DNA from 4 places in the Pseudomonas purpurea genome. Region 1 is predicted to be linked to each of the others. Evidence: predicted binding sites of a transcription regulator. Region 1 holds the regulator's gene; each other region holds the start of a gene.
What was found. The regulator FliA, encoded in region 1, starts transcription of late flagellar genes. The targets are predictions, from matches to a motif close to CTAAAGTTTNNNNNNNNNNNGCCGNTAA.

Region 2: AABM54_RS13755 (methyl-accepting chemotaxis protein) is a predicted target of FliA. The motif match lies at 2,440-2,467, and genes of this name have one in related genera.
Region 3: AABM54_RS04385 (methyl-accepting chemotaxis protein) is a predicted target of FliA. The motif match lies at 1,462-1,489, and genes of this name have one in related genera.
Region 4: AABM54_RS21640 (methyl-accepting chemotaxis protein) is a predicted target of FliA. The motif match lies at 2,318-2,345, and genes of this name have one in related genera.

The regions. Positions count from the first base shown of each region.
Region 1 is NZ_CP150918.1:1,837,838-1,845,174, forward strand. It holds gene flhA (flagellar biosynthesis protein FlhA) at 1-1,132, shown strand, start outside; gene flhF (flagellar biosynthesis protein FlhF) at 1,144-2,463, shown strand; gene fleN (flagellar synthesis regulator FleN) at 2,578-3,408, shown strand; gene fliA (RNA polymerase sigma factor FliA) at 3,405-4,145, shown strand; gene AABM54_RS08220 (chemotaxis response regulator CheY) at 4,312-4,683, shown strand; gene AABM54_RS08225 (protein phosphatase CheZ) at 4,705-5,493, shown strand; gene AABM54_RS08230 (chemotaxis protein CheA) at 5,521-7,337, shown strand, end outside.
Region 2 is NZ_CP150918.1:3,044,911-3,052,247, reverse strand. It holds gene AABM54_RS13760 (copper resistance system multicopper oxidase) at 1-277, opposite strand, end outside; gene AABM54_RS13755 (methyl-accepting chemotaxis protein) at 384-2,378, opposite strand; gene AABM54_RS13750 (hypothetical protein) at 2,815-3,348, shown strand; gene AABM54_RS13745 (aldo/keto reductase) at 3,392-4,387, opposite strand; gene AABM54_RS13740 (LysR family transcriptional regulator) at 4,505-5,380, shown strand; gene AABM54_RS13735 (GNAT family N-acetyltransferase) at 5,369-6,307, opposite strand; gene AABM54_RS13730 (hypothetical protein) at 6,304-6,762, opposite strand; gene AABM54_RS13725 (AMP-binding protein) at 6,734-7,337, opposite strand, start outside.
Region 3 is NZ_CP150918.1:974,615-981,951, forward strand. It holds gene ampD (1,6-anhydro-N-acetylmuramyl-L-alanine amidase AmpD) at 1-560, shown strand, start outside; gene ampE (regulatory signaling modulator protein AmpE) at 557-1,393, shown strand; gene AABM54_RS04385 (methyl-accepting chemotaxis protein) at 1,609-3,639, shown strand; gene AABM54_RS04390 (hypothetical protein) at 3,831-4,220, shown strand; gene AABM54_RS04395 (TatD family hydrolase) at 4,221-4,997, opposite strand; gene cra (catabolite repressor/activator) at 5,000-5,995, opposite strand; gene ptsP (phosphoenolpyruvate--protein phosphotransferase) at 6,287-7,337, shown strand, end outside.
Region 4 is NZ_CP150918.1:4,832,696-4,840,032, forward strand. It holds gene AABM54_RS21630 (TonB-dependent receptor) at 1-534, opposite strand, end outside; gene AABM54_RS21635 (MFS transporter) at 838-2,055, opposite strand; gene AABM54_RS21640 (methyl-accepting chemotaxis protein) at 2,387-4,444, shown strand; tRNA gene AABM54_RS21645 (tRNA-Met) at 4,561-4,637, shown strand; gene AABM54_RS21650 (alpha/beta hydrolase) at 4,782-5,663, opposite strand; gene AABM54_RS21655 (sugar phosphate isomerase/epimerase) at 5,660-6,748, opposite strand; gene AABM54_RS21660 (helix-turn-helix domain-containing protein) at 6,890-7,337, shown strand, end outside.

The DNA of each region.
Region 1 (7,337 bases):
CGTCAAGGTTCAGGCATTGGCCGAGGTTCAGCGTCAGCAGGAACTGCTGCCTTCGCCGGCTCGAGCCATGGAAACCAAAGAGCTGGGCTGGGATGACGTCACGCCGATCGACATGATCGGCCTGGAAGTCGGCTATCGGCTGATTCCGCTGGTGGACCGTAATCAGGGTGGCCAGTTGCTGGCGCGGATCAAGGGTGTGCGCAAGAAGCTCTCCCAGGATCTGGGCTTCCTGATGCCGACCGTGCACATCCGCGACAACCTTGACCTGGCGCCAAGCGCTTATCGCCTGACTTTGATGGGGGTGATCCTGGCCGAGGCCGAGATTTACCCGGATCGCGAGCTGGCGATCAACCCGGGCCAGGTCTACGGCACGCTCAACGGCATTACCGCCAAAGATCCGGCCTTTGGTCTGGAGGCGGTGTGGATCGAGATCAGTCAGCGTGCCCAGGCCCAATCCCTCGGTTACACCGTGGTCGACGCCAGTACCGTGGTGGCTACCCACCTCAATCAGATTCTGTACAAGCACTCCAGTGAGCTGATCGGCCACGAAGAAGTTCAGCAACTCATGCAGTTGCTGGCCAAAAGCTCGCCGAAACTCGCCGAAGAGCTGGTGCCGGGTGTCGTCTCGCTGTCGCAACTGCTCAAGGTATTGCAGGCGCTGCTGGCTGAGCAGGTTCCGGTGCGGGACATTCGCAGCATCGCCGAAGCCATCGCGAACAACGCGTCCAAGAGTCAAGATACCGCCGCGCTGGTTGCCGCAGTGCGCGTCGGTGTGTCGCGCGCCATCGTCCAAAGCATTGTAGGCACTGAGTCTGAGCTGCCTGTGATCACGTTGGAGCCAAGGTTGGAACAAATATTGCTCAATAGTCTGCAGAAGGCAGGACAAGGCTCGGAAGAGGGCGTTCTGCTGGAGCCAAGCATGGCAGAAAAGCTGCAGCGTTCGTTGATCGAAGCCGCGCAGCGACAAGAGATGCAAGGTCATCCAGTGATTCTGCTGGTAGCCGGTCCGGTTCGCGCCATGCTCTCGCGATTCGGACGTCTGGCGGTTCCTGGTTTGCACGTGTTGGCGTACCAGGAAATTCCAGACAACAAGCAAGTGACCATCGTTGCGACAGTAGGGCCCAACGGCTGAGGTAGTGGTTTATGCAAGTTAAGCGTTTTTTCGCCGCCGATATGCGTCAGGCCATGAAACTGGTTCGTGATGAGCTGGGCGCTGATGCCGCCATTATTGGCAATCGCCGGATCGCCGGTGGTGTCGAGCTGACGGCTGCCCTGGATTACAAGCTGTCGGCTCTGGCGCCGCGCGTGCCGAACATTGAGCTCGAAGACGAGTTGCGCAAGACCCAGTCGCGCATTGTCACGGCCCAGGCTGAACTGAGCCTGCGTGGCGACAGCGACGCGAGCACCAATCGGCAGTTGTTCGCCGGTTTGCCGCTGACTGCGGCCGAGCCGTTGATCGAGCCGACCTACGCTGAACCCAAGCGTCCGGCACCTGCCCCTGCGGCGAGCGCTGGCGTTGATCCGCGCGCGTTCGACTCGATGCGTTTCGAACTCAACGGCCTGCGCGAGTTGCTGGAAGTCCAGCTCGGCTCCCTGGCCTGGAATCAGTTGCAAGGCAGCCGTCCGGCCCAGGCCAACCTCTGGCGTCGCCTGCAACGCATTGGCCTGTCTGGCCCGTTGTCCCGCGATCTGCTGGAACTGATCACCGAAATCGAAGAGCCTCGTCAGGCCTGGCGCATGCTGCTGGCGCACCTGGCGCGGATGATCAGCACGCCAGAAATCGAGCCGCTTGAAGAAGGTGGCGTGATTGCCATGGTCGGCCCTGCCGGCATGGGCAAGACCACCACTCTGGCCAAGCTGGCTGCCCGTTATGTGCTCAAGTACGGCGCGCAAAATATCGCACTGGTGAGCATGGACAGCTACCGTATCGGTGCGCAGGAGCAGCTCAAGACCCTGGGCCGGATCCTCAACGTTTCCGTGACCCACGTCGACCCGGGCCAGTCCCTGGCGCAAGCCCTTGATCCGCTGCTGCGCAAGCGTGTGGTGTTGATCGATACCGCTGGCCTGCAAGCCAGCGACCCGGCGCTGCGCATGCAGTTGGAAAGCCTGAACGGGCGTGGCATCAAATCGAAGAATTATCTGGTGTTGGCGACTACCAGCCAGAAACAGGTACTGACCGCCGCTTATCACAGTTACAAGCGCTGCGGGCTGGCCGGGTGCATCCTGACTAAACTGGATGAAACGGCAAGCCTGGGCGAAGTGTTGAGCTTGGCCATCAGTCACGAACTGCCCGTGGCCTATCTCACCGATGGGCCGCGTATTCCGGATGACCTGCACCTGCCGCGCCGCCACCAATTGGTCAGCCGCGCCGTCAGTGTGCAAATGCAGGAAGAACCCAGCGAAGAGGCCATGGCTGACATGTTCGCTGATCTCTACCACAGCCCGACCAAGCGGGTCGGCTGAGGTATTAATGAATAGATTTGTACCTACATCGACGGACTGCCATGCATTGTTCCAGTGTGAACGCGCAGCCAGTTATGTAGCCCGCGTCTAAGCAAGACAAGGTAAAGAAAGAACATGGGCAGCATGCATCCCGTACAGGTGATCGCGGTGACCGGCGGCAAAGGTGGCGTCGGGAAGACTAACGTGTCAGTTAACTTGTCCCTGGCTCTCGCCGAGCTTGGCAGGCGCGTCATGCTGCTGGATGCCGATCTGGGTCTGGCGAACGTCGACGTCCTGCTGGGGCTGACACCTAAACATACCTTGGCCGACGTCATCGAAGGCCGCTGTGAGCTGCGCGACGTATTGTTGCAGGGGCCTGGCGGTATTCGAATCGTTCCGGCGGCTTCCGGTACCCAGAGCATGGTTCACCTGAGCCCGGCCCAGCATGCCGGCCTGATTCAGGCGTTCAGCGATATCGGCGACAACCTCGACGTACTCGTCATCGACACCGCTGCCGGTATTGGTGACTCGGTAGTCAGTTTCGTTCGCGCCGCGCAAGAAGTACTGCTGGTGGTCTGCGACGAGCCGACCTCGATCACCGACGCCTATGCCCTGATCAAACTGCTTAACCGCGATTACGGCATGAACCGCTTCCGCGTGCTGGCCAACATGGCACAAAGCCCTCAAGAAGGTCGCAATCTGTTCGCCAAGTTGACCAAGGTCACGGATCGCTTCCTGGACGTCGCCTTACAATACGTCGGTGCCGTTCCCTACGACGAGAGCGTGCGCAAGGCAGTGCAGAAGCAACGTGCGGTCTATGAAGCCTTTCCGCGTTCCAAGTGCGCGCTGGCGTTCAAGGCCATTGCACAGAAGGTCGATACCTGGCCATTGCCTGCCAACCCGCGCGGGCACCTGGAGTTTTTCGTCGAGCGTCTCGTGCAACAAACGGCAGGACCTGTGCTATGACGGCCAGCGGTTACAACCTTTACAAGAAGTCGGCACGTGACGCCCAGTACGAATTGATCGAGCGCTACGCGCCACTGGTCAAGCGTATTGCCTATCACTTGTTGGCTCGCCTGCCGGCCAGTGTCCAGGTCGAGGATTTGATCCAGGCCGGGATGATCGGCTTGCTCGAAGTGTCAACCAAGTACGACGCAAGCAAAGGTGCAAGCTTCGAGACGTATGCGGGGATCCGCATCCGTGGGGCGATGCTCGATGAAGTACGCAAGGGGGACTGGGCGCCACGTTCGGTTCACCGCAATACCCGCATGGTCAGCGACGCAATTCGCTCGATTGAAGCTAAAACCGGCCGCGACGCTAAAGATCACGAGGTTGCGGCCGAACTCCAATTGAGTCTCGATGATTATTACGGGATTTTGAACGACACCTTGGGCAGCCGGCTGTTCAGCTTCGACGATCTGTTGCAGGACGGCGAGCATGAAGGGCTGCATGAGGATGGCGCGAGTGCTCATCTCGAGCCGTCGCGTGACCTGGAAGACGAACGTTTCCAGGCTGCGCTGGCGGACGCGATTGCCAATTTGCCGGAGCGTGAGCGACTGGTGTTGGCGCTGTACTACGACGAAGAGCTGAACCTCAAGGAAATCGGTGAGGTCCTGGGGGTCAGCGAATCGCGGGTCAGCCAGTTACACAGCCAGTGCGCGGCCCGTTTGCGGGGGCGTTTGGGGGAGTGGCGAGCGCGTTGACAGGCCGTATGGGGCGCTGCGAACGAGGCTGGTACGGCTTAGGCTGAACCGGTCTCGGCCCGTTGTACTCCAGACAGTTGTTGAGTGTTACGCCGGATTGATTGAAATGGCGCGTTCAGGTGCTGAGCGCGTTTAAGACTGCTTGGAGGTCGAATTGGACAAGAACATGAAAATCCTCATCGTTGATGACTTCTCAACGATGCGGCGGATCATAAAAAACCTGTTGCGTGACCTTGGGTTCACCAACACGGTCGAGGCAGACGACGGCACTACCGCCATCCCTGTACTCAACAGCGGCAGCATCGACTTTCTGGTAACGGACTGGAACATGCCTGGCATGACCGGTATCGATCTGCTGCGCCACGTGCGTGCCGATGAAAAGCTCAAGCACCTGCCCGTATTGATGGTGACCGCTGAAGCGAAGCGCGAGCAGATCATCGAAGCCGCTCAGGCCGGTGTTAACGGCTATGTGGTCAAACCCTTCACGGCCCAGGCGTTGAAAGACAAGATCGAAAAAATCTTCGAACGCATCGGTTGATGCATCCGCCACGGGGGAGCTATGGAGCACAACGAATCTTCACAGGGCGATTTTGAATCGACCCTGAAAAAACATGCCCGCGAACTGGTCGACAGCCTTGAAAAAGGCAAGTTCGGCGATGCGGTGCAACTGATCCATGAGCTCAATCAGACCCGTGATCGCGGCCTGTACCAGGAAGTTGGCAAGCTCACTCGCGAGCTGCACAGCGCGATCGTCAATTTTCAGATTGACCCGCACATGCCTCAAGCCGAGGAAGTGTCGCAGATCACGGATGCCACCGAACGCCTGTCCTATGTGGTCAAGCTGACCGAGGCTGCGGCCAACCGCACCATGGATCTGGTCGAGAACAGCACCCCGCTGGTCAATGGCCTGAGCACTGATGCCCAGGCCTTGAGTGCGGACTGGGGCCGGTTCATGCGGCGTGAAGTCGGTGCCGAGGAATTTCGTGAGCTGGCAAGACGCGTTGACGGTTTCCTGACGCGCAGCGTCGAGAACACTCACGTCGTGTCGAACAACCTCAATGACATTCTGCTGGCTCAGGACTACCAGGACCTCACCGGGCAAGTCATCAAGCGTGTGACCCAACTGGTCACCGAAGTCGAAAGCAATCTGCTCAAACTCGTACTGATGGCCAGTCAAGTCGACCGCTTTGCAGGCATCGAGCATGACCGCGAAGCGATGTTGGCCGAAAAAGATCCACAAAAACATCTCACGCAGGGTGAAGGTCCGCAGATTCATGCCGATAAACGTGAAGACGTTGTGTCCGGTCAGGACGATGTGGACGATTTGCTTTCCAGCCTTGGATTTTAGGTTTAGACCTGTAGGAGCACCCCATTAATGAGCTTCGGCGCCGATGAAGAGATCCTTCAGGATTTCCTGGTTGAGGCCGGCGAGATTCTAGAGCAACTGTCCGAGCAACTGGTCGAGCTTGAAAGCCGACCGGATGATGCGGACTTGCTCAATGCAATTTTTCGCGGTTTTCACACTGTAAAAGGGGGCGCCGGCTTCCTCCAGCTCAACGAGCTGGTGGAGTGCTGTCACATCGCCGAAAACGTGTTCGACATCCTGCGCAAGGGTGAGCGTCGCGTCGACTCGGAATTGATGGACGTGGTTCTCGAAGCGCTCGACGCGGTGAACAGCATGTTCAGCGAAGTCCGCGAGCGTTCACCGATCACGGCAGCAACGCCGGAGTTGCTGGCGGCGTTGGCTCGCCTGGCCGAACCGGCTTCGGCCGACGTTGCGCCTGTGGTCGAAGAAGTGGTGGAAGCGCCAGTCGCGGAAAGCGAATCGGGCGACATCACCGACAACGAATTCGAACAACTGCTCGACTCGCTGAATGCGGTCAAGGAGCAGGCCGAGGCCCCAGTGGCTGCGGCAGAACCTGCTGCGCCGGGCAGTGATGAAATTACTGATGCCGAGTTCGAGTCCTTGCTCGATCAACTGCACGGCAAAGGCCAGTTCGCGGCGGATGCCGTGGTAGCACCGGCAGCGCCGGCGGCACCTGTATCGACGCCAGCCAATACCGACATCACCGACGACGAATTCGAAGCACTGCTCGACCAGTTGCACGGCAAGGGTAACTTTGCCGTTGAAGCACTGGATTCGGCGATTGCTTCGGTTCCTGCACAAGCAGCGCCAACGGCGGCTGCGGCCGGCAGCGACCTGATCTCCGATCACGAGTTCGAGTCGTTGCTCGACGAGTTGCACGGCAAAGGCAAGTTCACCGAAGTGGCCGGTTCGGCCACGGCGGCAGTGGCTGCGCCTGTTGCCAAGGCAGCACCAAAACCGGTGGCCAAGGCGCCAGAAGCCAAAGCCCCGGAAGCCAAGGCTGAAGCACCGAAAGCTGCTGCGCCAGCAGCCGCGCCTGCACCGGCTCGTGCTGCGGCGACGCCGCCGCCGGAAAAGCCGACCAGTGAAGCCGAGACCACCGTGCGCGTCGATACCGCGCGGCTCGACGAAATCATGAACATGGTCGGCGAGTTGGTACTGGTGCGTAACCGCTTGGTCCGTCTGGGCCTCAACAGCGGTGACGAAGCCATGTCCAAGGCCGTGTCGAACCTCGACGTGGTTACCGCCGACCTGCAAACCGCGGTCATGAAGACCCGGATGCAGCCGATCAAGAAGGTCTTCGGGCGCTTCCCGCGTCTGGTTCGTGACCTGGCGCGTCAGCTCAAGAAAGAGATCAACCTGGAGTTGGTCGGTGAAGAAACCGACCTCGACAAGAACCTCGTCGAGGCCCTGGCCGACCCACTGGTCCACTTGGTGCGCAACGCGGTCGACCACGGTATCGAGTCGCCGGAAGAACGCGAAGCTTCGGGCAAGTCCCGTGGCGGCAAGGTCATCCTGGCGGCCGAGCAGGAGGGTGATCACATCCTGCTGTCGATCTCCGATGACGGTAAAGGCATGGACCCGAACGTCCTGCGCGCCATCGCGGTAAAACGCGGCGTGATGGACAAGGATGCTGCCGACCGTCTGAGCGACACCGAGTGCTACAACCTGATTTTCGCCCCGGGTTTCTCGACCAAGACCGAGATCTCCGACGTATCCGGTCGTGGCGTGGGCATGGACGTGGTGAAAACCAAGATTTCCCAGCTCAACGGTTCGATCAACATCTATTCGACCAAGGGCCAGGGCTCGAAGATCGTCATCAAGGT
Region 2 (7,337 bases), 1.2 Mb from region 1:
AGCGGTTGCGCACGCGGATCGTCACCGTGTCGCCTTCGCGCCAGCGTAACAACGGCCCGGGCAGGCCGCCGTTGATGGTCATCGCGGTGCGTGCCGCGCCGGTGAAGTTGACCGGCGATTCGCCGATCCACAGATCAAACTCGGTGCCGCGCAACGCCAGCGGCTGGCCCGTGCCTTTGAGCGCCCACGCGGGCGGGTGCCACAGCCCGACCCCGGCCAGCAGGCTGCCGGCGGCCAGACCCTTGATGAAGGTGCGTCTTGAAGGTGTGACGTGCATAACGAAAAAGTCCCGTCAGGCCTGATGATTCAGGAGTGACGGGACCTTATTCCGTGGGCGCTGTCAGGAAACTGAGGCGCGGATTACAGATTTGTCAGCCACAGGCTCAACGCACCTTGAAGCGCCCCATGATCGAGCTGACCCGGCCGTTGGCTTCGAGCAGTTGGCGGGTATTGAGCTCGGTCGCGTGGCCGCTTTGCACCAGTTCATCGACCATGTGGCGGATCTGCACCATGCTGCGGTTGATCTCTTCGGTCACGGCGCTCTGTTGTTCGGCGGCCGTGGCGATCTGGGTGCTCAGGCTGTTGATGTGGCTGACGGAGCCGGCCATTTCATCCAGCCCGGCGTTAACCCGTGCCGTGGCGTCGGCAGCGGATTGGCAACTGGCCTGGGTGTTTTCCATGGCGGTCACCGAGGAACTGACACCCTGGGTCAGGCGGCTGAGCATTTCATTGATTTGCGAGGTGCTGTCCTGGGTGCGGGCGGCGAGGGCGCGGACCTCGTCGGCGACCACCGCAAAACCGCGCCCTTGTTCACCGGCCCGGGCTGCTTCAATCGCTGCGTTCAACGCCAGCAGGTTGGTTTGCCCGGCAATCGCCCCGATCACCCCAAGGATTTCGGTAATGCGCTGGGCATCCTGCTGCATGCTTTCGACCTTGTGCGTGGCGCTGGCGACTTCGTCGATCAGGGCAATCACGCTGCTGGACGCTTCCCCGACCACCACCCGCGAGCGGTCGGCGTGTTCGTTGGCGCGCTGGGTGAAAGCGGCGGTTTCGGCGGCATTCTCGGCAACGCTGTCGGCGGTGGAACTCATTTCGGTGATGGCGGTGACGGTCTGGTCGGTTTCGCTGGCGTGGCGCACCAGGATCTGGTTGGTCTGGGCTGACGTCTGCTGGAGTTTTTCCAGGCTGGAGGCCATGGCCCCGGTGGCCTGGGTGACTTCGCCGATCATGCTTTGCAGGTAGGCGATGAAGGTGTTGACCGAGTGACCGATGGCGCCCAGTTCATCTTCGGCGCGGATGGTGATGCGTCGGGTCAGGTCGGCGTCGCCGGCCGACAGCGCATCGATGTTGGCTTTCAGGGCGGTCATGCGCTGGATCAACTGGCGTATTGCATACATCTGCAACAGCACCAGCAGGATCACCATCGGGATCTGCAACAGGCTCAGCGTACCGAGTACATCGTCACGTTGGGCGGTGATGAGTTGGGTCGGCAAGGCAGTGGCGAGGAACCATGGCGTGCCTTCGATGGGGCGCATGAAGAAGGTATTCGCCACGCCCTGATTGTCAAACTCGACCCGCTGCAATGTGGCGTCGCGGCGGCCCAGCGCTGTCTTCACCTGGGCGGCAAGCGCTGAGCTGGCGGCGAGGTCGCTGATGTTTTTCAGCACGATCGGGCCGTTGATGCGCGAGCTGTTGCTGATGATCTTGCCGTCGGCCTCGACGATCAGCATTTCGGCGCCCAGGTCTTTTTCCTTGCGCGCGACCAGATCGTTGAAGAAGCCCAGGGTCACGTCGATGGTCGACACCCCGTACGGCACGCCATCGCGAGTGATCGCCATGGCGCAGTTGGTGCGGGGTTCGGCACTGGCGTCATCTTTATAGGCGGCAGCCCAGGCGCATTGGCCACGGGGCGTTTGCATGCCGCCCTTGTACCAGGCCTGGTCGTAGTAGTTGGGCGCGGCGTCACTGTTCCAGAAGGTGTTGACCGCCAGTTTGCCCGAGGCATCGCGGTGCCAGAAGGTGCTGAACTTGTTGCGCCCAGCCTCACGCTGGCCGGGCAGCGGCCAGATACCGCCGCCGAACACCTTGAGCTCGCCGTACTGATCCACCAGGCCGGGCAGCACCGTATCAATGGTGGTGCTGTCGAGCAGTGGAATGGTTTGGGTGATAGTGCGTTGCTGCGCCTGAACCTTGTTCAGTTCGCCCTGGATCTGTTGTGCCACTTCACCAATGCGGTTCAGCACCACCTGTTCTTCGGTGTGCCGCAGCTTGGGGGCCACCAACTGGCTGATGCCGGCCACGGTCAACCCGAACAGCACCAGGATAAACAGGACCAGAAACGAGGTGTAGCGGGCTTGAATCGTGCGCAATGCGGGCATGGGCCTGTCCTTGTGGAGCGTTCTTGTTATTCGACGCTTGAAGTGTCGGAGCTTTGAGACGTTATCGGCCCGGGAAAGCACGCCTTTAGTACGAGCGTGCAAGATTCGGTCGCTGACAGACGACCGGTTGGTCACAGCGTTGGTTTGCCGGAAAACCTCATCAGCAAATCGTATAAAACCCGTCACAAAGGGTTTTCAGAGGCCCTCGCTGGTTTGTTAAACAATTGTTTTGGCTAGTAAAACCGGGGCGTTGTGGATTTGTATCGTAAATGTACGAAAATTGTAAAAAGCGGAAATATTTGTTGGAGAGGGTCGGGGCCCTGCCGATACTTGAGGCACATACATCGACTCAACAAGGATTTTTCATGCGCACCCTACAGGGATGTCAGCAACGAATGACTTGTGTCTTCCACATGCAAATAACAGGAGCCAGGTCATGACCATCGGCAACGTTGGAGGCTGGACCAGCAAGGCCGGCCTATTGGTTCGTGAAAGTCCTAACGCGGGCAAGCAGGTCAGCCAGAGCGCCAAGCTGCGGCAGATGTTGACCCTGGTGGGTAACAATCCGGCAGCGCTGGATACGGCCAAGATGGATGCCCTGAAGCTGCATAGAAACGTCAAGGGTTTCGATCCGCAAAGTGTCACCCCCAAGCAACTGGGCAGCATGAGCGCCTTTTTGAAAGGGCAAGGCCTGATCACCGATGTGACGTACCTGACGCTGATGAACGCCGGTGACAAGTTCGACCGTTTCGGCATTCAGAAAGAAGACGAAAAATTCAATGCGCTGGAGTATTTCGCCACGCAACTGGACACGATCCAGAGCAATAACCTGAAGGGCAACAAGTACGCCAACGGCTTGATTCCCGAGTACAAGAAAGCCATTTACGTACTGCAGAACCTGTTCGAATACGGCAAGGGCAATGGCACCACCGCACCACCGAACACTAAAGGCATCAAAAGCGTCGTTTGATGTTCAATGGCATGGGCCCGATGCGGGCCCATGCACAGTGGTGCTATTGATTGAGCATTTCCATGACCTCTTGCGGGTAGCGCAGACCCGCAGCGGCATCTTCTGGAAAAATCGCCTCCAGTGCCTGCAACTCGGCGCTGCTCAATACAACGTCCAGCGCAGCAATGTTTTCCTCCAGATACGTACGTTGCTTGGTGCCGGGAATCGGGATCAGGTAGTCGCCTTGCGCCAGTACCCAGGCCAGCGCCAATTGCCCGGCCGTCACGCCTTTCTCTGCGGCCAACGCTTGTACTTGCTTGACCAGTAGCAGGTTCCTGGCGAAATTCTCCCCCTGAAAGCGCGGGTTGAAGCGTCGGTAATCGTCTGCGGCAAAGTCGTCGGGACTTTTCAATGCACCGGTCAGAAAGCCCCGGCCCAAAGGGCTGTAAGGCACGAAGGCCACGCCTAGGCGCTGGCACGTCGCAAGGCAGCCGTTGTGCTCCTGATCGCGGCTCCACAACGAATACTCGCTTTGCAACGCACTGATGGGGTGAACCTTGTGCGCCCGCTCCAGGGTTTGCGCCGACGCTTCGCTCAAGCCCAGATAACGCACCTTGCCGGCCGTGACCAGCTCGGCCATCGCGCCAACGGTTTCCTCGATGGCGACTTCGGGGTCGATCCGGTGCTGGTAATACAAATCCAGGGTGTCGATACCCAGGCGTTTCAGGGTGCCGTCAATCGAGGCGCGAATGTATTCCGGGCGGCCATTGATGCCGCGTCCACCGGGGTTCTGCGGGTCGCGGACGATGCCGAACTTGCTCGCCAGGAACACCTGGTCGCGCTTGCCGACGATGGCTTTGCCAATCAGTTCTTCATTGGTGTGCGGGCCGTACATGTCGGCGGTATCCAGCAGCGTGATGCCCATTTCCAGCGCCCGGTGCAGGGTTGCGATGGCCTCGGTAGTGTCGGTACCGGTGGTGTAGAAATCGCTCATACCCATGCAGCCCAGGCCGATGGCGGAAACTTGTGGACCGTTTTTACCCAGTTGACGAGTGTGCATTGCAGTGAGCTCCTTAAGATGAGGTGCGCAGTGTGACGCTCGACAAACGCAGGATAAACCGGCTAAAAGCACTATCACTGTTTGTAATTTCTAAATAATCAACGAGCAAATCAATCCATGGATCGGTTTAACGCCATGCGTGTGTTCACGCGAATTGTCGAGCTGGGCGGTTTCGCCAAGGCTGCTGACAGTCTGCAACTGCCGCGCGCTTCGGTGACCATCCTGATCAAGCAGCTTGAAGCGCACCTGGGTGTGCAGCTGTTGCAACGCACCACGCGGCAGGTGAATCCGACCCTCGACGGGGCCGCCTACTATGAGCGCTGCGTTCGGCTGTTGGCGGACCTGGATGAAACCGAGGCGGTGTTCTCGACCGGGCGCTCCGTGATCATGGCGGCGCTGCCAGGGTTCACGGCTCGCTATCCGCTGATCCGGTTGGAGATCGGCCTCAATGACCGCCCCGTGGATTTGATTCGCGAGGGTGTCGATTGCGTGGTGCGGGGCGGGCCGGTACTCGACGACTCGTTGGTGGCCCGGCCGTTGGTCATCCTGGATCAGGTCACGTGTGCCAGTCCTGCCTACTTGCAAGCGCGGGGCATTCCGCGTTGCCTGGACGACTTGGCAGGGCATCAGATGGTTGAGTATTTCTCCAACACCACAGGTAAGCGGTACGGTCTGGAGTTTCTGGTCGAATCACAACTGCGCTTGTTCGACCTGCCCAAACAGGTGTCCGTCAACAGCGCCGATGGTTACCTGGCGGCGTGCGAAGCCGGGTACGGTCTGGTGCAAACGCCTTACTACCATGTTGCGCGGCAGTTGCGTGAGGGCAGCTTGTGCGAACTGCTCAAGGAAATGCCGCCGCCAGGGTTGCCCCTGACGGCGTTGTATCCCCCTCATCGCCAGTTGTCCCAGCGGGTGAGGGTGTTTGTCGATTGGTTGGCGGCGCTGTGCGCAGAACCTGACATCGGTTTCCGCCGCCCGGATTCAGGCGGCTGACGGCGCGTGATGTGTTTCCCGGTGTGCAGCTACCGCTTGCACGTCGTCATGCAGCCGTTGCATGTGCGTACAGCACAGCTTCAGCGGTTGGTGCCTGGCGCCTCGATGAAACAACGCGAACCAACCCTGGCTCGCGGGCATCAGGCCGGTAAACACAAAGCCTGCCAATGACAGTGCTTCCAGCTGTTGGCTGAACCGCCGGGAAAGCTCAAGCCTGAGGGAAACCAGCCAGTGCTCAGGCAACCGCCGCAGTTGATCGATCGTCTGTGAGCGCAGGTTCTGGACGGTCAACTCAATGCGTTCATGGTGCTGACAAACCTGCAACGGCCGGGCTGGCCGTTGCGCAACCGCCGCGCACATCCCGAATGCCTCGGCCAACCGCTCACCCAAGGCCTGATAGCGATCAGGCCAGTGCAGGGGCGGAAGCGGTCGGGCATGCCCATTGACCATCGCATAGCCCAGCACGATGGTTTCCTGATGCGGGTTGCCGAAGGGTGAGGGCACGTAGTCGGGCAGCAGCCCGGTGCTGTGAAACCCGAGGGTGCCGGCCATTTTCTGGCTAAATGGATGGCTGGTGACTTGCTTGATCGAGACGATTTCCAGCCCCAGTCGAGATGAGCGGCGCAGCAGCTCACGCCCGAGTTGGGTCGCGATGTGCCGGCCTTGCGCGTCGGGGTGAACCAGGATCAACGCCAGCTCCGCGTGCGCCGGGTCAAGTGGATCGCGGCACAGCGCGGCATGGCCGACCACCGTGTCGCCATCCACCGCCAACAGTGAGTACCAATGACCGCTCGCGTTGTGCTGGCTGATCATGTTGGGAAAATACACATCGGGTTGCACATAACGCGGGCCGTAAACCTGACGGAACAGGTCACTCACCGGCGCCGCATCCACGTGCCGGAAGCGGCGAAGCCTGAGTGTGTTCATGGCGTACGCTCGAGCGGTTTAGCGGTGTACTGGCGCAGGTCCAGGAACGGCAGGTGCTTACCGCTACGGGGGTGAAGCTGCAAAGCGGTCGCGGAACACCGCAGCACTTCAACCTCGAGCTGAGCATCGTCGACCATCCGGCGGATCGCCGCATCGTGATGAATCAGCGTGTCACGCAGCGCCAGATCGACGGCAGGCGTGGTATCCGTGTTGCCGGCCCATTTCAAGGTGATGCGGTCCTTGTGGCCATCGCTCTGGATGACCACTTGCCATTGCAAGCTTCCCGTCAGCCGTTGAACGATCTCGCTGATTTCGTCTGCAAGCAGCGAGGCGATCCCGACGCGCACCCGCTGGCTCTGTGCGCTGCGACCCTGCAAGGCGAATTTGCGTCGGGCGCTCCCCGAGGGTTCACGCCAGCACGCACGGTCACCGACCGGATAGCGCAGCATCGGCATGAGCCGGCGCGTCAGATTGCTGATTACCAGCAGGGCCGGCGCGATCACACTCATCGATCACTTCGCCGGTCTGTTCATCGACAATCTCCACGTGGGTGTGTCCGTCAAAGGCCCGGTGTTCACCCAACCCGCAATCGCGGGTGCTGGCACCCACCAGCCCGGCATCGACGCAGGCGTAACCCACCGAGGCAATGCGGGCATTAGGGAACACCCGCTCAAGGATCGGTAACTGCGCAGCGAACAGGCTTTCACCGCCATACAGCACCGTCGTGACCTGCGGCAGGACGATCCGCTGTTCCCCGAGCCAGGCACCGAATCGCAGCAACTGCGCGGGAACACCCGCCAGCACATTGATGCGATGTTCGCCGATGGCCTGCGCGAGGGTTGTCGGGTCGACCTCGCCGGTAAAGGGGAACTCGGCAACAGGGACGCCGACATGCGCCAATGACGCGTGAATAAACAGAAAACCGGCGTACAAGTCCCCGGCAAAAAACAGGTTGGCTACCCGGTCGCCAGCGCTCAGCTGCGCCGCCAGGCCTTGACCGAACGTGCGGACCATCTGCTGCCATTCGTCA
Region 3 (7,337 bases), 860 kb from region 1:
TGCAGCTGGACTCCGCGAGTGGTTGGTGCCAGGGCGTTCGCCACTGCCCGTCACCCAACTTCAATGCGCGCCCTTCAGGCGAAATCTCCCTGCTGGTGATCCACAACATCAGTTTGCCTCCGGCACAGTTTGCCACTGGCAAAGTGCAGGAATTCTTCCAGAATCGATTGGATGTCACGGAACATCCCTATTTTGAAGGGATTGCCGAGCTGCGGGTGTCTGCTCATTTTCTGATCGAACGTGACGGCGCGGTCACTCAGTTTGTCTCCTGTCTCGAGCGCGCCTGGCATGCCGGTGTTTCGTGCTTTGAGGGACGTGACATCTGTAATGATTTTTCCCTGGGCATTGAACTGGAAGGCACGGATGATCTGCCGTTCACTGACGCTCAGTATCAGGCGTTGATTGCCCTGACCCGGCAATTGCAGAACGCCTTCACGGCTATTACCGCGCAGCGGATTTGTGGCCACAGCGATATCGCTCCTGGTCGCAAGACTGACCCGGGACCTGCGTTTGACTGGGCGCGCTATCGCGCAGCTCTGGAAAAAGGGGAAGGACAATGAGTTTTCTGGTGTTACTGCTGGCAGTCTGGATCGAGAAGTTCTCGGCCTTGCGTCAGCGGGTGCAGCGTGACAAGGGATGGTTGCGTGAGCTGGCCAAACTGGAAGCCAGCCCACGGCTGACGGGGCGACCTTGGTTAGTGCTGGCCTTGCTGGTGTTGTTGCCGGTCGTACTGCTGGGGTTGCTACTGGTGGTGCTGGACCCGCTGGCCTACGGTTTACTGGCCTTGCCGGTGCACGTTTTGGTGGTGATTTACAGCCTGGGCCGAGGTGACTTGCTCGGCGGTCTTGGGCCGTTTCGCGATGCCTGGCGCCGCGAGGACCTGCAAGCGGCGTCGCATGTCGCCAAACGTGACCTGGATATTTGCGCCGACAGCGGCGAGCAACTGCTGGAGCGGGTGCAAGCCCACCTGCTGTGGCAGGCCTACCAGAGTTTTTTTGCGGTGATTTTCTGGTATTTCCTGCTGGGCCCGGTCGCCGCCCTGAGCTATCGCCTGCTGGCGCTGGCCGCTGAACACAGCAAGAACACGGCGCTGGCGGAGCGCGCCAGTCAATTGCGCCATGCCTTTGACTGGGTGCCGGTGCGCCTGCTGGGGGCCAGTTTCGCGTTGGTTGGCAATTTCGTCGCAGTCAGCCGGGTGATGTTGCACGAACTGCTGAACTGGAACATCAGTGCCGCGCAGTTGATCGAGAAAGTTGGCCTGGTGGCTGGCGAAATTCCCCCACCCGTGACGGGGCCGGAAGGCCTCATGAGCCTGGACCGGATCTGGGAACTGCTGCTGCGTGCCGCCGTGCTCTGGTATGCCGGGTTTGCGTTGTGGACTGTTCTGCCGTAACCACCTCAACGCTGAAGTGAACCTCATTGTGGCGAGCAAGCAAGCGCCCTCGCCGCAAGGGTTCATCTGTCCAGATGAACCGTATCTCGCCGTTAACCTTAAGTTACAAAGCCTCCCTTTGATTTGAGCTATACAGAAGTAGCGCGCCATAGTGGCTATCTGCTGTATTCGGCTGCGCCTGCCAATAAAAATAAAAAATCCTAGGGGGACTTCCAGTGAAGAGCTTGCTCTATCCTGCTGTCGCACTGATGAACCGACTGAGCTTCGGCATGAAGTTCAGCTTGATCAGCGTGCTGTTTTTACTGCCGATGCTGGTGACCAACTTCTACCTGGTCCGCGATTCCTATCGCGAGTTCCAGGGCACCCAGGTCGAATTGCAGAGCCTGGACCTGTTGGGCAGCAGCTTGGCGTTGCGGCGGGACCTGGAAACCCTGAACAACCTCGTACAGATCAACGCCAGCCTCGGCCAGTCCGGCAAGGCTGGCGATGTCGAGACGAAGATCGCCGCCCTTGAGCAGACCATCCTGCAGCACTTGCAAGGTTTGAAGGCGATGACCGTCGACCCCGAGCTGGTCGCAGTGTTCGACGCCAAACGCGATGAAATGATCAGCGCCTTCAAGGCCCAGCAAGCCGAAAACTCGCTGCAAAGCAAAAGCGCATTGATCGAAAAGTTGCTCGGCAGTGCGCAGATTTTCAGTCAGATCATCGCCAGTCAGGCCGGCCTGAGCCGCGACAACCAGAGCGACATGCGTCAGTTGAGCGAACTGATTACCAGCGTCACTCCGCACGTTACCCAGATCCTCGGCGAAGGTCGGGCGATGGGGGCCTATTCCCTGGGGCAGGGCTTTCTCAACTCGTCTTCCAGCACCCGATTCGATGAACTGCTGGCGCAGATCGAAAGGCTCCAGGCCGAGTACGGACTGAAGTTGCAGGACGCGCTGAGCTCCAGTGCAGCGGCCCGCGAGCGCCTCTCTTCATTGGCCGACACCAGCAAGGCGTCGCTGAAAAAGGCCAGCGAGCTGTTCGAGGAGCAAGTGGTCATGGCCGACACCCTCGATGCACCGTGGCCCGCGTTTTACGATCAGGTCAGCGAGTTGATGGCCCAGACTTACCAATTGAATGAAGCGACGCTGAAATTTCTCGATGTTCAGTTACAGCAACGTCTGGAGCAGAACCGCACGCACATGGTCCTTCAGGCGTCGGCCCTGACGGTGGTGTTCGTGCTGATCTTTTACCTCTACGGCGGCTTTTACGCCTCGACCCGCACCACGCTCAAGCGTCTGGGCGCGGTGATGGAAAAAGTGGCGGCGGGTGACATGACCGTGACCTTTACCGCTCACAGCCGCGATGAGTTGGGCGAGTTGGGCAAGGTGTTCAATGGCACCGTGGCCAAGATTCACGACCTGATCGAATTGGTGGGCAAGACCGTCAACGAAGTCGAGCGGCAGGCCGGGCAAGTGGAGTCGGTGTCTGCCCAGAGCAATCAGGCCGTGGCCGGTCAACGCAGTCAGATCGAGCAGGTGGCCACGGCAATGAATCAGATGTCGGCCACAGCCCAGGAAGTGGCGCGCAGCGCGGCCGCGGCGGTCAGCAGCGCCCACAGCGTCAACGACGAAACCATCAGCGGCCGCGGCCTGGTGGAGTCGCAGCAGGGCAGTATTGCGCAACTCGCCAGCGAAATTGATTCCTCGGTGCAAGTCGTCAATCAACTGGCCAGTGACAGCCAATCCATCAGCCGCGTGCTGGAAGTGATCAAAAGCATCGCCGAACAGACCAATCTATTGGCGCTCAATGCGGCCATCGAAGCCGCTCGGGCCGGTGCACAGGGGCGCGGTTTTGCGGTGGTCGCCGACGAGGTGCGAACCCTGGCCAAGCGTACGCAACAATCAACCGAAGAAATCGAACAGATGATCACCCGGCTGCACAGCGGCGTCGGCGCGGCCGTGAAGGCCATGGGCGTCAGCCACCAGACTGCGAGCGGTACGGTGGGGCAGTCGGAAAAGGTTCAGCAGGCGCTGGAAAACATCCTCGGCGCGGTGGGCATGATCGTCGATCAGAACCAGCAAATTGCCGCCGCCGTGGAGCAGCAGACCTCGGTGGCCCACGACATCGACCAGAACATCGTCGAAATCAACCGTGCCGGAGAGCGCACCGCCCAGGGCGCGCACCAGACCGAAGACGCCAGCCGGGCGCTCTCCGCACAAGTGGTGCAACTGAAGCAGTTGATCAGTGCGTTTCGCGTGTAATTGGGTCAGGTGCCGAAGGAGTGCTGAATTCTCGGTGTTGTCTTGATCTGAACAATCTGTAGTACTTATTAACTTTGTGTGTGGGCTGTTTCCTGTTTTCCTTCTCGGTCTGATTTTCTGTCGTCAATGATGGAAGATCCGCGTCTTTCGACCCGCTGGCTATCGCGCCACTGCCCTGAGGGAGTCCGTGTATGACTGCTGCACCCATTGGAATCAAGGGCCGCTGTGCCCATTGCCAGATCACCTTGCTGCTTAAGCCCTGGCAGCTCAACGCGATTGCGATCAATGAGGCCTTTGCCTGTTCCCACTGTCAGCAAACCTTGCAGCTCAGTTGCCCGAAGCAGATCAAGCGCTTCAAGTCACTGGATGCGCTGGCGATGCTGCGCGCGAGCATGATCGTGCTGGTTTCCACTGCACTGTTGGTGGCGCTGGTGCTGGAATGGGTGGGCTTGCTCAGTGTGGTCGAGCAGTTGAACATTTCGCTGGTCGCGGTTTTTGTCTATTTCGTGGTGATGCGCCTGGCCCGGCATCGGCAGCACATGACGCTGATCCTGCAAGCCGCCAGGGCGCACGCCGACTGACTACCAGTTGAACAACTCACAGGTGTTGGCGGTGCTGGCGGTGGCCAGTTGCTCGGGGGGAATGGCCATGATGTCGGCCAGCGCTGCGCAAATGGCGGGCAAGTGAGCCGGGCTGTTGCGTTGGCCGGGGAACATTGCGGGCGCCATGTCGGGTGAATCGGTTTCCAGCACTACGCTCGCCAACGGCAGTTGAGCGATCACCTTGCGCAGGCGCAAGGCTTGCGGCCAGGTCGCGGCACCGCCCAGGCCCAGTTTGAAACCCAGCTTGATGTACTCACGGGCTTCTTCCTGGCTGCCGGCGAAGGCATGGATGATCCCGCCGCGCTTGAGCTTGAAGCGTTTCAACATCGCAATCACCGCCGCATGGCTGCGCCGCACATGAAGCAGGGCGGGCAGCGCGAAGTCCGCTGCCAGTTGCAGTTGTGCCTCGAACAGCGCCTGTTGGCGTTGGCGGTCCAGGGCCTCCAGGAAATAATCCAGACCGATCTCGCCCACCGCACACAGTTGCCGATGCCCGGCCAGTCGGGTCAGCCAGTCGCCGAGTTCCGTCAGGTCGGCGGGGCGGTGTTCATCGAGGTAGACCGGGTGCAGGCCAAACGCGGCATGCAGGTCGGGATCGCGTTGCACCAGGTCCCAGAGGCGCTGCCAATTGCGCTGATAAACCCCCAGCACCACCATCCGCCGCACCCCTTGGGCGCGACAGTCCGCCAACAGTGTCTGGCGGTCGGCGTCGAACTCCGGAAAGTCCAGATGGGTGTGGCTGTCGATCAGCTCCACGGTCAGTCCTGGCGAATGCGCTGCTTGAAGGTCCGTGCAATGGCTTGCACGCCGGGCTGGTACTGGCCGTCCTCGATAGCGGCGAGGGCCAGTTGCAAGGCTTTGTCGGCGATCAACGGGTGTTGCTGGGCCATGGCGTTGACCGGCAGCGGCAGGAAGTCCAGCAACTGAGTGTCGCCAAACGTACCGAGGCGCAGCGGGCGGGACTTGAGCGGGAAGTCGTGCAACGCATCGAACACGCCTTGCAGCAGCACGTAAGACGTGGTCACCAGCGCGTCCGGCAAATGGCCCAGGCGTTGCAGCAGCTCTTCCATCAACTGGCGCCCGCATTCACGGCTGAAAGACTCGCCGTGTTCGATCAGGACCTGGCCTTCGAAGCCCTCCAGCGCTTGTCTGAACCCGGCCGACCGCTCCTGGCTGATGCTCAGCTCGGGGCGTGCGCCGATCAATGCGATCTGCCGGGGTGCCGGTTGCAACAGGCTGCGGGTGAGGTGCAGGCTGGCTTCGCGATCATCGCTGATCACCGAGCAGAAATGCTCAGGCTCCATGACCCGGTCGATGGCAATCACCGGCATGCCCTTGGCCTGCAACTGGCGGTAGCTGTCGTCGCCGGCCGGCAGGCAACTGGCGACGATCAGCGCATCGCAGCGGCGTGCACGAAACAGCGCCAGCAATTGCCGTTCGCTGTCCGGCGCATCGTCGGAGCTGGCGATCAGCAACTGATAGCCCCGCGCCCGGGCGCCTTGTTCGAGCAGCTTGGCGATTCGCGCGTAACTGGGGTTTTCCAGGTCCGGCAGAATGAACCCCAGCGTGCGGGTGTGCCGACTGCGCAACCCGGCCGCTTGAGGATTAGGCGTGAAGCCATGCTGCTCGACCACCGCGCGCACGCGCTCGACGGTGGCGCTGCTGATGCGCTGCTGTTCGGCCTTGCCATTGATGACATAGCTGGCGGTGGTGACGGACACACCGGCCAACTGGGCAATATCACTGAGTTTCAACCCGGGAGTTCCTTGTTTTTCGAGCTTGCCCCGACATTTTGTCCAATCCTACCCGATTAGGGCAGGCGACCATTGTCGCAGCGCATCCGATGCGTTGGACTTCAAGCCTTGAAGATTATCGAGTAACGTAGTCATTCATCTAGATTAAACGTTTCAGCAGGCGTATTTTCCTCGTTATTGGCTATTTTGGCCGGTTCTGCCGTGAAACCGCCAAAGAGTGTCTACATAAAAGCCTAAGCTGATTCATTCAAAACAATACCTGGTGCATCACCGCGCCAAAAAGGAGAAAGCATGCTTGAGCTCACCCCGGAGCAGATATCCATGGGCCAGTCGGCCGTGGATAAAGCCGCTGCATTGCACCTGCTGGCCGACACGCTGGTGGCCGATGGTCTGGTGGCCGACGGTTACCTCGCCGGTTTGCAGGCCCGAGAGGCACAGGGCTCGACCTTTCTCGGTCAAGGTATTGCCATTCCCCACGGCACGCCCGAAACCCGTGACCTGGTGTTTGCCACCGGCGTGCGGCTGTTGCAGTTTCCCGATGGCGTGGACTGGGGCGACGGGCAAATCGTTTACCTGGCGATTGGTATCGCTGCCAAATCCGACGAGCATTTGCGCTTGTTGCAACTGTTGACTCGCGCCCTCGGTGAAACCGATCTGGGCCAGGCGTTGCGCCGGGCCAGTTCCGCCGAGGCCTTGCTGAAACTGCTGCAAGGCGCGCCGCAGGAGTTGGCGCTGGATGCACAGATGATCGGCCTGGGGGTTTCCGCCGACGACTTTGAAGAACTGGTCTGGCGCGGCGCCCGGTTGTTGCGTCAGGCTGACTGCGTCAGCAACGGTTTCTCGGCGGTATTGCAGCAAGTCGAAGCGCTGCCGCTGGGCGACGGATTGTGGTGGTTGCACAGTGAACAAACGGTCAAGCGGCCGGGACTGGCCTTCGTCACCCCCGATAAACCGATGCGTTACCTCGGCCAGCCGCTGAGCGGGTTGTTTTGCCTGGCGAGCCTGGGTGAAGCCCATCAGGCGTTGCTCGAACGTCTTTGCGCCTTGCTGATCGAAGGCCGCGGGCATGAACTGGGCCGCGCCACCAGCAGCCGCGCGGTGCTGCAAGTGTTGGGCGGTGAGTTGCCGGCCGATTGGCCGAGTGCCCGCATCGCCCTGGCCAACGCCCACGGTTTGCATGCGCGGCCAGCGAAAATCCTCGCGCAATTGGCGAAAAGTTTTGACGGCGAGATTCGCGTCAGGCTTGTCGACGGCCAGGACAACGCGGTGTCGGTGAAGAGCCTGAGCAAACTGCTCAGCCTAGGTGCCCGGCGTGGGCAGGTGCTGGAGCTGATCGCCGAAC
Region 4 (7,337 bases), 2.9 Mb from region 1:
CCAGGTTTTCGACACCTTGCGAGTGATGATGTTGATCACCCCGCCCATGGCATCCGAGCCATACAGCGAAGACATCGGGCCACGCACGATCTCGATGCGCTCGATCATGCTCGGCGCGATCCAGTTGAGGTCCTGGCGCCCAAGGTCACGGCGATAGCTCAAGTCCGATGAACTGCCGATACGTTTGCCGTCGACCAGAATCAGGGTGTACTTGTCATCGAGGCCTCGCAGCTTGATCTTCGACTGTTCGCCCACCGGGCCGAAGCCGCCAGTGACACCGGGAATGCGCCGCAACAAGGTGTTGAGGTCATACACCGGTTGACGTTCGATTTCTTCGCGGGAGATGACACTGACACTGGCTGGCGCATCGCGAAGGTCGGTTGCTCCCCCCGTGGCGGTGACAAACGAGGTGTCGAGTTCGGTCACGTTATGCTTATCGACCTCACCAATCTCCTCTGCTTGCAACGCCGGGGCGGCTAGTAGTACGCCGGCTGTCAGGAAAAGAGAGTTGAAAAGGCAGGGGGTGTTCTTCATCACAAACTGTCCTTGTTGAGCCAACATGCACCATTGCGGAGCACTGAAGGGGACGAAGTGTAATGCAAATCAATATCATTCAGAAAAGCATTAAATCGATATTTGTCAAAATAATTCATTCTCCTCGTCAAAAAAATCCAGCCGAAAAGGCTCAAGCCCATGGATCACGGGCCTGCGCAATCCATTGAAACCCTCAACAGAAAAATCGCGCCCAAGAAAAAGCCGCGTCTGTGCGCGGCTGTTTCCTGAATGAACTACGTGTGGGAACGAACCTGCTCGCTCCCACCTTGTTTTTGTATCAGGTCAGGCCTTTTTGGTGCGCGGCAGGAAGATCGCCAACACTCCCAGCAATGGCAGAAACGAGCACAGCAGGTACACGTACTCGATGCCGTGAGTGTCCGCCAGATACCCCAGCAATGCAGCGCCAATCCCACCGAAACCAAACATCAGACCGAAGAAGATCCCGGCGATCATCCCGACATTGCCTGGCACCAATTCCTGCGCATACACCACAATGGCCGAGAACGCCGAAGCCAGGATGAAACCGATGACCACACTGAGGACGCTGGTCCAGAACAAATCAACGTGAGGCAGGAGCAAGGTGAACGGTGCAACGCCGAGGATCGAGAACCAGATCACCGCCTTACGGCCGATCCTGTCGCCAATCGGCCCGCCAAAGAAGGTCCCCGCCGCTACGGCCCCCAGGAACAGGAACAGATGCAACTGTGAACTGGCCACCGACAGGTCGAATTTCTCGATCAGGTAGAAGGTGAAGTAACTGGTGAGGCTGGACATGTAGAAATACTTGGAGAACACCAGTAAACCGAGCACCACCAACGCACTGGTCACCCTGCCCTTCGACAGCCCGTGAGTCGCCGCCTGGCCTTGTTTGAGCTTGAACAGGTTCAAGTGATGGGCGTACCAGCGACTGATGCCATACAGCAGCACCAGCGCAAACACCGCGAACAGGCCGAACCAGGCAACGTTACCCTGGCCAAACGGAATAATGATGGCCGCCGCCAGCAATGGCCCGAAGGCTGAACCGGCATTACCGCCCACCTGGAACGTCGACTGCGCCAAACCAAAGCGTCCGCCCGAGGCCAGCCGCGCCACGCGAGAAGCTTCCGGGTGAAAGGTCGAGGAACCGATCCCGATCAACCCCGCCGCTAGCAGAATCATCGGGAAGCTGCCGACCACCGACATCATCAAAATACCGATCAGCGTGCAAACGCTCCCGGCCGGCAATAGCCATGGCTTGGGATGACGATCGGTGTGGTAACCGACCCACGGCTGCAACAGCGATGCGGTGAGCTGAAAGGTCAGCGTGATCAGGCCGACCTGGGTGAACGTCAGGCCATAGTTGGCCTTGAGCATCGGGTAGATCGACGGCAGCACCGACTGAATGAGGTCGTTGATCAAATGCGCCAGCGCCACCGCACCGATGATACGCATGACCAGGGGACTGCTTTGCGAAGCAGCGGACGCCGACGTTGCGGCGGACTGAACATTACTGAGAGCCATGAGAGTTTCCATACAGCGGATGGGAGCGCAGTTGCAGGTGCGTCAATGTGCCATTTTTCAGTGCGGCAGCGCCATCCCCTTAGCCTGCTAACGACCTGGCATTCGTCGAAGATGGCTGATAGCGTAAAGCCATGGTCTGAATCTTGCCTTGTCTCTCCACTTCAACGCGGGCCCTTACAAAGGGCACCGAGAATGGGAAGTTTCACCCCAGCCCTGGCCGACACCGCCGGTGGCCGTGAACTTTCGAGGCCTTTTTTTGCGGGCACAGGTTTCGGCCATCGCGCCGTCACCGCACGCCAACGGTGCGTGTTGCTCAGGGGAGTCGTCGGGCATGCAGGCGTTTTTATCACCGGGGATCAGACTGCTTGGGCGTTTTGGTTTCGCGCGCAAGTTTCAGTTGTTGTTTCTGCTGTTTATCCTGCCGCTGGCCGGCAGCTTGTGGATGATTGGCCAGGATTATCGCGACAAACTCAACCTGCTTGCCGGCGAACGCGCCGGGGTGAGCCAGTTGCTGGCCCTCGACACCCTGGACAACCTGCTCGCCGCCCAACGTGATCGCGCCGCCCGCTGGCGCGCCACCGAAACCAATCGCCAACCCACACCGGCGACGCTGGCGGCGATGGCCGCCTTCGATGGAGTTTCACCCGCGCTCAACCAGGCAGCCATCGATTTGGGCAGCACGCTGCAAGCAGAAGGCGCCGAAGCGCAAACCCTCAGCCGCTATCAAGCCCTGCAAGCCGCGCTCGCGGGCCTGGATTCCAAAAGCCTGAGCAGCGTGGGTTGGTGGCCCGATGGCTATGAGCGCTTCACTGCCGCCCTCAGCGCGTTGCAAGCGTTGCGCGAGCAGATCGTCATGGACAATCGCCTGACCCTCGCGCCTTGGCTGGAAACCTACTTGCTCACGCAGATCGCCACCCAGCACACGCCCGACCTGATCGAGCGCGTGGGCCGGCTGGCCAGCGTCGGCCAGGCGTCCGTGGTGTCCGGGCAGTTCACCCTGCAAAGCCGCCTGCAACTGCGCGACCTGCGCAGCCGCATCGGCGATGCCCGTGAGCAACTCATCAAGACCGGCAGCCTGCTCGAAGCCCGTTTGCCCAGCGAGTTGCAGACTTGGGCCGCGCACTACCAGGACAGCCTCAAGCGCCTCGACAGCGGCTTGAAAGTGCTCGACGACGGCGTGTTCGGCGGCAGCATCAACCTCAAGCCGGAAGACTTCGAACGCAGCCTCGACGCCCTGCTCGGCGACTTTGCCTCACTACGCCAGCAATCCCTGACAGCACTGGACCAACGGCTGGATCACTATCACGGCTCGGCAATTCGTCAGTTGATCGTCGTGGCGAGTATCTTCGGTTGCCTGCTGCTGGCGGCGCTGTACCTGTTCATCTGTTTGCAGGCCTCGATCCGCCGCAGCGCCAGCGGCATCACCTTGCTCGCCGAAGCCCTGCGCGACGGCAACCTGAGCCTGCAAGTGCCGGTGCAGGGACGTGACGAACTGGCGGCCATCAGCACCGCGCTCAACGTCGCCGTGGTGCAATTGCGCACGAGCCTGCTGGGGGTCGATCACGAAACCCTGCAACTGAGCGACGCGGTGCGCACCCTCAACACTCATTCCAGCGGTGCACTGGGCGAAGTCGAAGCCCAGCAGTTGCAGATCAGCCAGATCGCCGCTGCCGCCACGCAACTGGCCGCGACGTCCCAAGGGGTTGCCCAGAGTTGCGAACAGGCTTCCGGCAGCGCTCAGCACACCCAGCGCATCGCTGCCGACAGCAGCCGTGACAGCCAGCGCACCACGGCGAGCATTCAGCAGCTCAATCAGCGCCTGAACGATACGGCGGCCGCGCTGGGTCGCGTCAGTGAGCAGGGTCAACAGATTCAACTGGTGGTCGATACGATTCGCGGGGTCGCCGAGCAGACCAACCTGCTGGCGCTCAACGCCGCCATCGAAGCTGCGCGGGCGGGCGAACAGGGTCGTGGTTTTGCGGTGGTGGCCGACGAGGTGCGCAGCCTGTCGCAACGCACTCAATCGTCCACTGCACAGATTGCGGGTACGGTCGACAGCCTGCGCAACACGGTCAACGAGGCGGTAAACCTGATGGAAGCCGCGTGCGGTCAGGCGCAAAGTGACGCGCAAGCGGTGACCGGGCTGGGCGAACGCCTGGGGGAAATTGCCACGGCGGTGCAGAGCGTCACCGACACCCTGGCGCAAATCGCGACGGCGGTTGAGGAGCAGGCTTGCACGGCCGACGAGGTCAGCGGCAATATTCAGCAGGTCGATCAGGCCGCCGTACGCTTGCTGGAAGGCGCCCGGGCCGTGAACCTGGCGGCAGACACACTGAGCCAGGGCAGCAAGGCCTTGAGCGCGAATACCGGGAGGTTTCAGCTCAATTAATCCCCGCGCCGCGCCGGTTTATTCGGCTCAGGTCGATAAGCGGTTGAAAGCGTAGAGAAATATTTTAGATTTATGCTTGACACATCTTCATTACGAGCCAATAATGCGCGCCACTTGGCTACATAGCTCAGTTGGTTAGAGCATAGCATTCATAATGCTGGGGTCCGGGGTTCAAGTCCCTGTGTAGCCACCAAGTACTAAAAACGGCTTACCGAAAGGTAGGCCGTTTTTTTATGCCCGCAGAAAAGTACCGCCCTTCCCGCTCGGCAGTACACCCCGCAATGAACCAAGCCGGATGAGTATCGGCTAGACGGCCCGCGCAACGGCGGGCCTCTGTTCAGGCGTTTGCCAAAAGAAACGGCAACAGGTGAGCGATAAACGCTTCGGGCGCTTCTTCGGTGACGAAGTGCCCACAATCGGCAATCACCGCGCCACGCAAATCGCTGGCATTGCCTTGCATCGTCAGCAGCGGCGCATCGTTCGTCGCATGCTGCGCACCGATCGCCAGCACCGGCATCGAAAGTGGCGTTTTCGCCCGCTGAAGATTCTGCTCAATGGTTTCCGGGATCGCCCGGTAATAACCAAACCCTGCGCGCAATGCACCCGGCGCCGAGTAGGCATCGACGTACACCTGCACAGCCACGCGGTCGCGGCGATGAGACCAGGTGTCGAACATGTACGTCAGGTACGCCGCCTCCCTGCCGGCGATCAAAACCTGCGGCAAGTCAGGAACCTGATTGAACATGAAATGCCACAGGAACTTGTTCTGCTGCGGCGCGGCAAAAATCGTCGGCGCGGGCGCCAACCCAGGGATGACCGCTTCGCAGAGCGCCAGTTTGCGGATGGCCTGTGGATAGTCGCTGGCCAGCGCATAACCGACCCACATGCCGACATCATGCCCCACCACCTGATAGTGACTGTGCCCCAACGAAACCATCAAACCCTGCAGGCGACGCGCCACGGTGCCGGTGTCGTAACCGCTCTCTGGCCTGTCGGAAAGGCCGGTGCCCGGCGGGTCCACCGCAATGGCCTGGAACCCGTTGGCCGCCAGCGCCGACATGATGAAGCGCCAGGTGAACCAGGTTTGCGGCCAGCCCGGAATCAACAGAACCGGCAGCCCTTGCCCTTGAGTGACGTAATGCAGGCGCACACCTTCGACGAACGCATAGCCATGGGTCAGGTCCGGCGACTCGGATGCACTCAAACGGGAAAGATTCATAGAACAACCTTCGGGTTGGATGGCGTGACGCTGGAGATGCCCAGCAATGAATGGATCTGCTCGCGCTCCAGCGGTGCGCCGGCAAAATCATCGAACACTTTGTCAGTGACCCGAATGATGTGGTCGTTGATGAACGCCACGCCTTCACGGGCACCGTCCTGCGGATTCTTCAGGCAGCATTCCCACTCCAGCGTCGCCCAACCGGCGTAGTCGTAGTGGGTCAGTTTCGAAAAAATCGCCTTGAAGTCGACCTGCCCGTCACCCAGCGAACGGAAGCGCGCCGCCCGATCGGCCCACGACTGATAACCGCCGTAGAGGCCCTGGCGGCCGGTTGGGTTGAACTCCGCGTCCTTGACGTGAAACATGCGGATCTGGTCGCGATAGATGTCGATGAAATCCAGGTAATCGAGCTGCTGCAACACGAAGTGGCTCGGGTCATAGAGCATCTTGCAGCGCTCATGCTGGCCGACGCGTTCATGGAACATTTCGAAGGTCGTGCCATCGTGCAGGTCTTCGCCGGGGTGGATCTCGAAGCACAGATTGACGCCGTGATCCTCGCAACTGTTCAACACCGGCAACCAGCGTTTGGCGAGTTCATCGAAGGCCGCCTCGACCAAACCTTCGGGGCGCTGCGGAAAGGGGAAAAAGTACGGCCACGCAAATGACCCGGAAAAACTCCCCATGTCCGTCAGCCCCAAGCGTTGAGAAGCCTTGGCCGCCCTCTTCAACTGCTCGACCGCCCACTCGCTACGGCCTTGGGCGTTACCTTTCAATGATGCAGGGGCAAAGCCGTCGAGCATCGAATCGTAAGCCGGATGCACCGCCACCAACTGACCGAACATGTGCGTGGTGAGCTCGCTGACGACCAGATCGTGCTCCGCCAGCAGCCCGGTGATTTCGTCGCAGTAGGTCTGACTCTCGGCGGCCAGCTCGATGTCCAGCAAGCGCTTGTCCCACGCGGGGATCTGCAACGCCTTGAAGCCTTGCGCAGCGGCCCACGCAGCCACCGAGGGCAAGCTGTCGAACGGCGGATGAACATCGCTGAATTGGGCCAGGTGCAAACTCGGACCCTTGATGGTTTTCATGGTGAACTCCCTATTCTTTGTTGGTCGACAAAGAATAGGGAGCATCAAGAACCCGCGTCAAGGCGTGGCCGTTTATTTTTTGTCGATCAGCAAACAATCAGCGATACTGCCGCCTTCACTCGCATAAAAGGCACCGCCCGAATGGCTGGCAGACCCCGACAATTCGACCGCACCCAGGCCCTGCACAAAGCCCGGGACCTGTTCTGGCAACGGGGTTTCGAAGCCACGTCGATGGCCGACCTGGTCACGGAGCTGGGCATTGCCTCGGCCCGGATATACGCCGCCTTCGGTTCCAAGGAAGCGCTGTTTCGCGAGGCCATCGAATCCTACGAAACCGGTGAAGGCGCATTCGCTGCCCTGGCCCTGGAACAAGAACCCTTGCTGCGCGACGGCTTGCAACGAATGTTCCGCGACGCCATTGCCCTGTACACCCGCCCCGAGCAGCCATACGGCTGCATGGTGGTGTCGGCGGCCACCAATTGCTCGCAAGGCAACGACGGCATCCGCCAATGGCTGGCCGAGCATCGGCAGCAGCGCACCGAGTCGATCATCCAGCGCTTTCGCCATGCCATCGAAGCCGGTGAGTTGA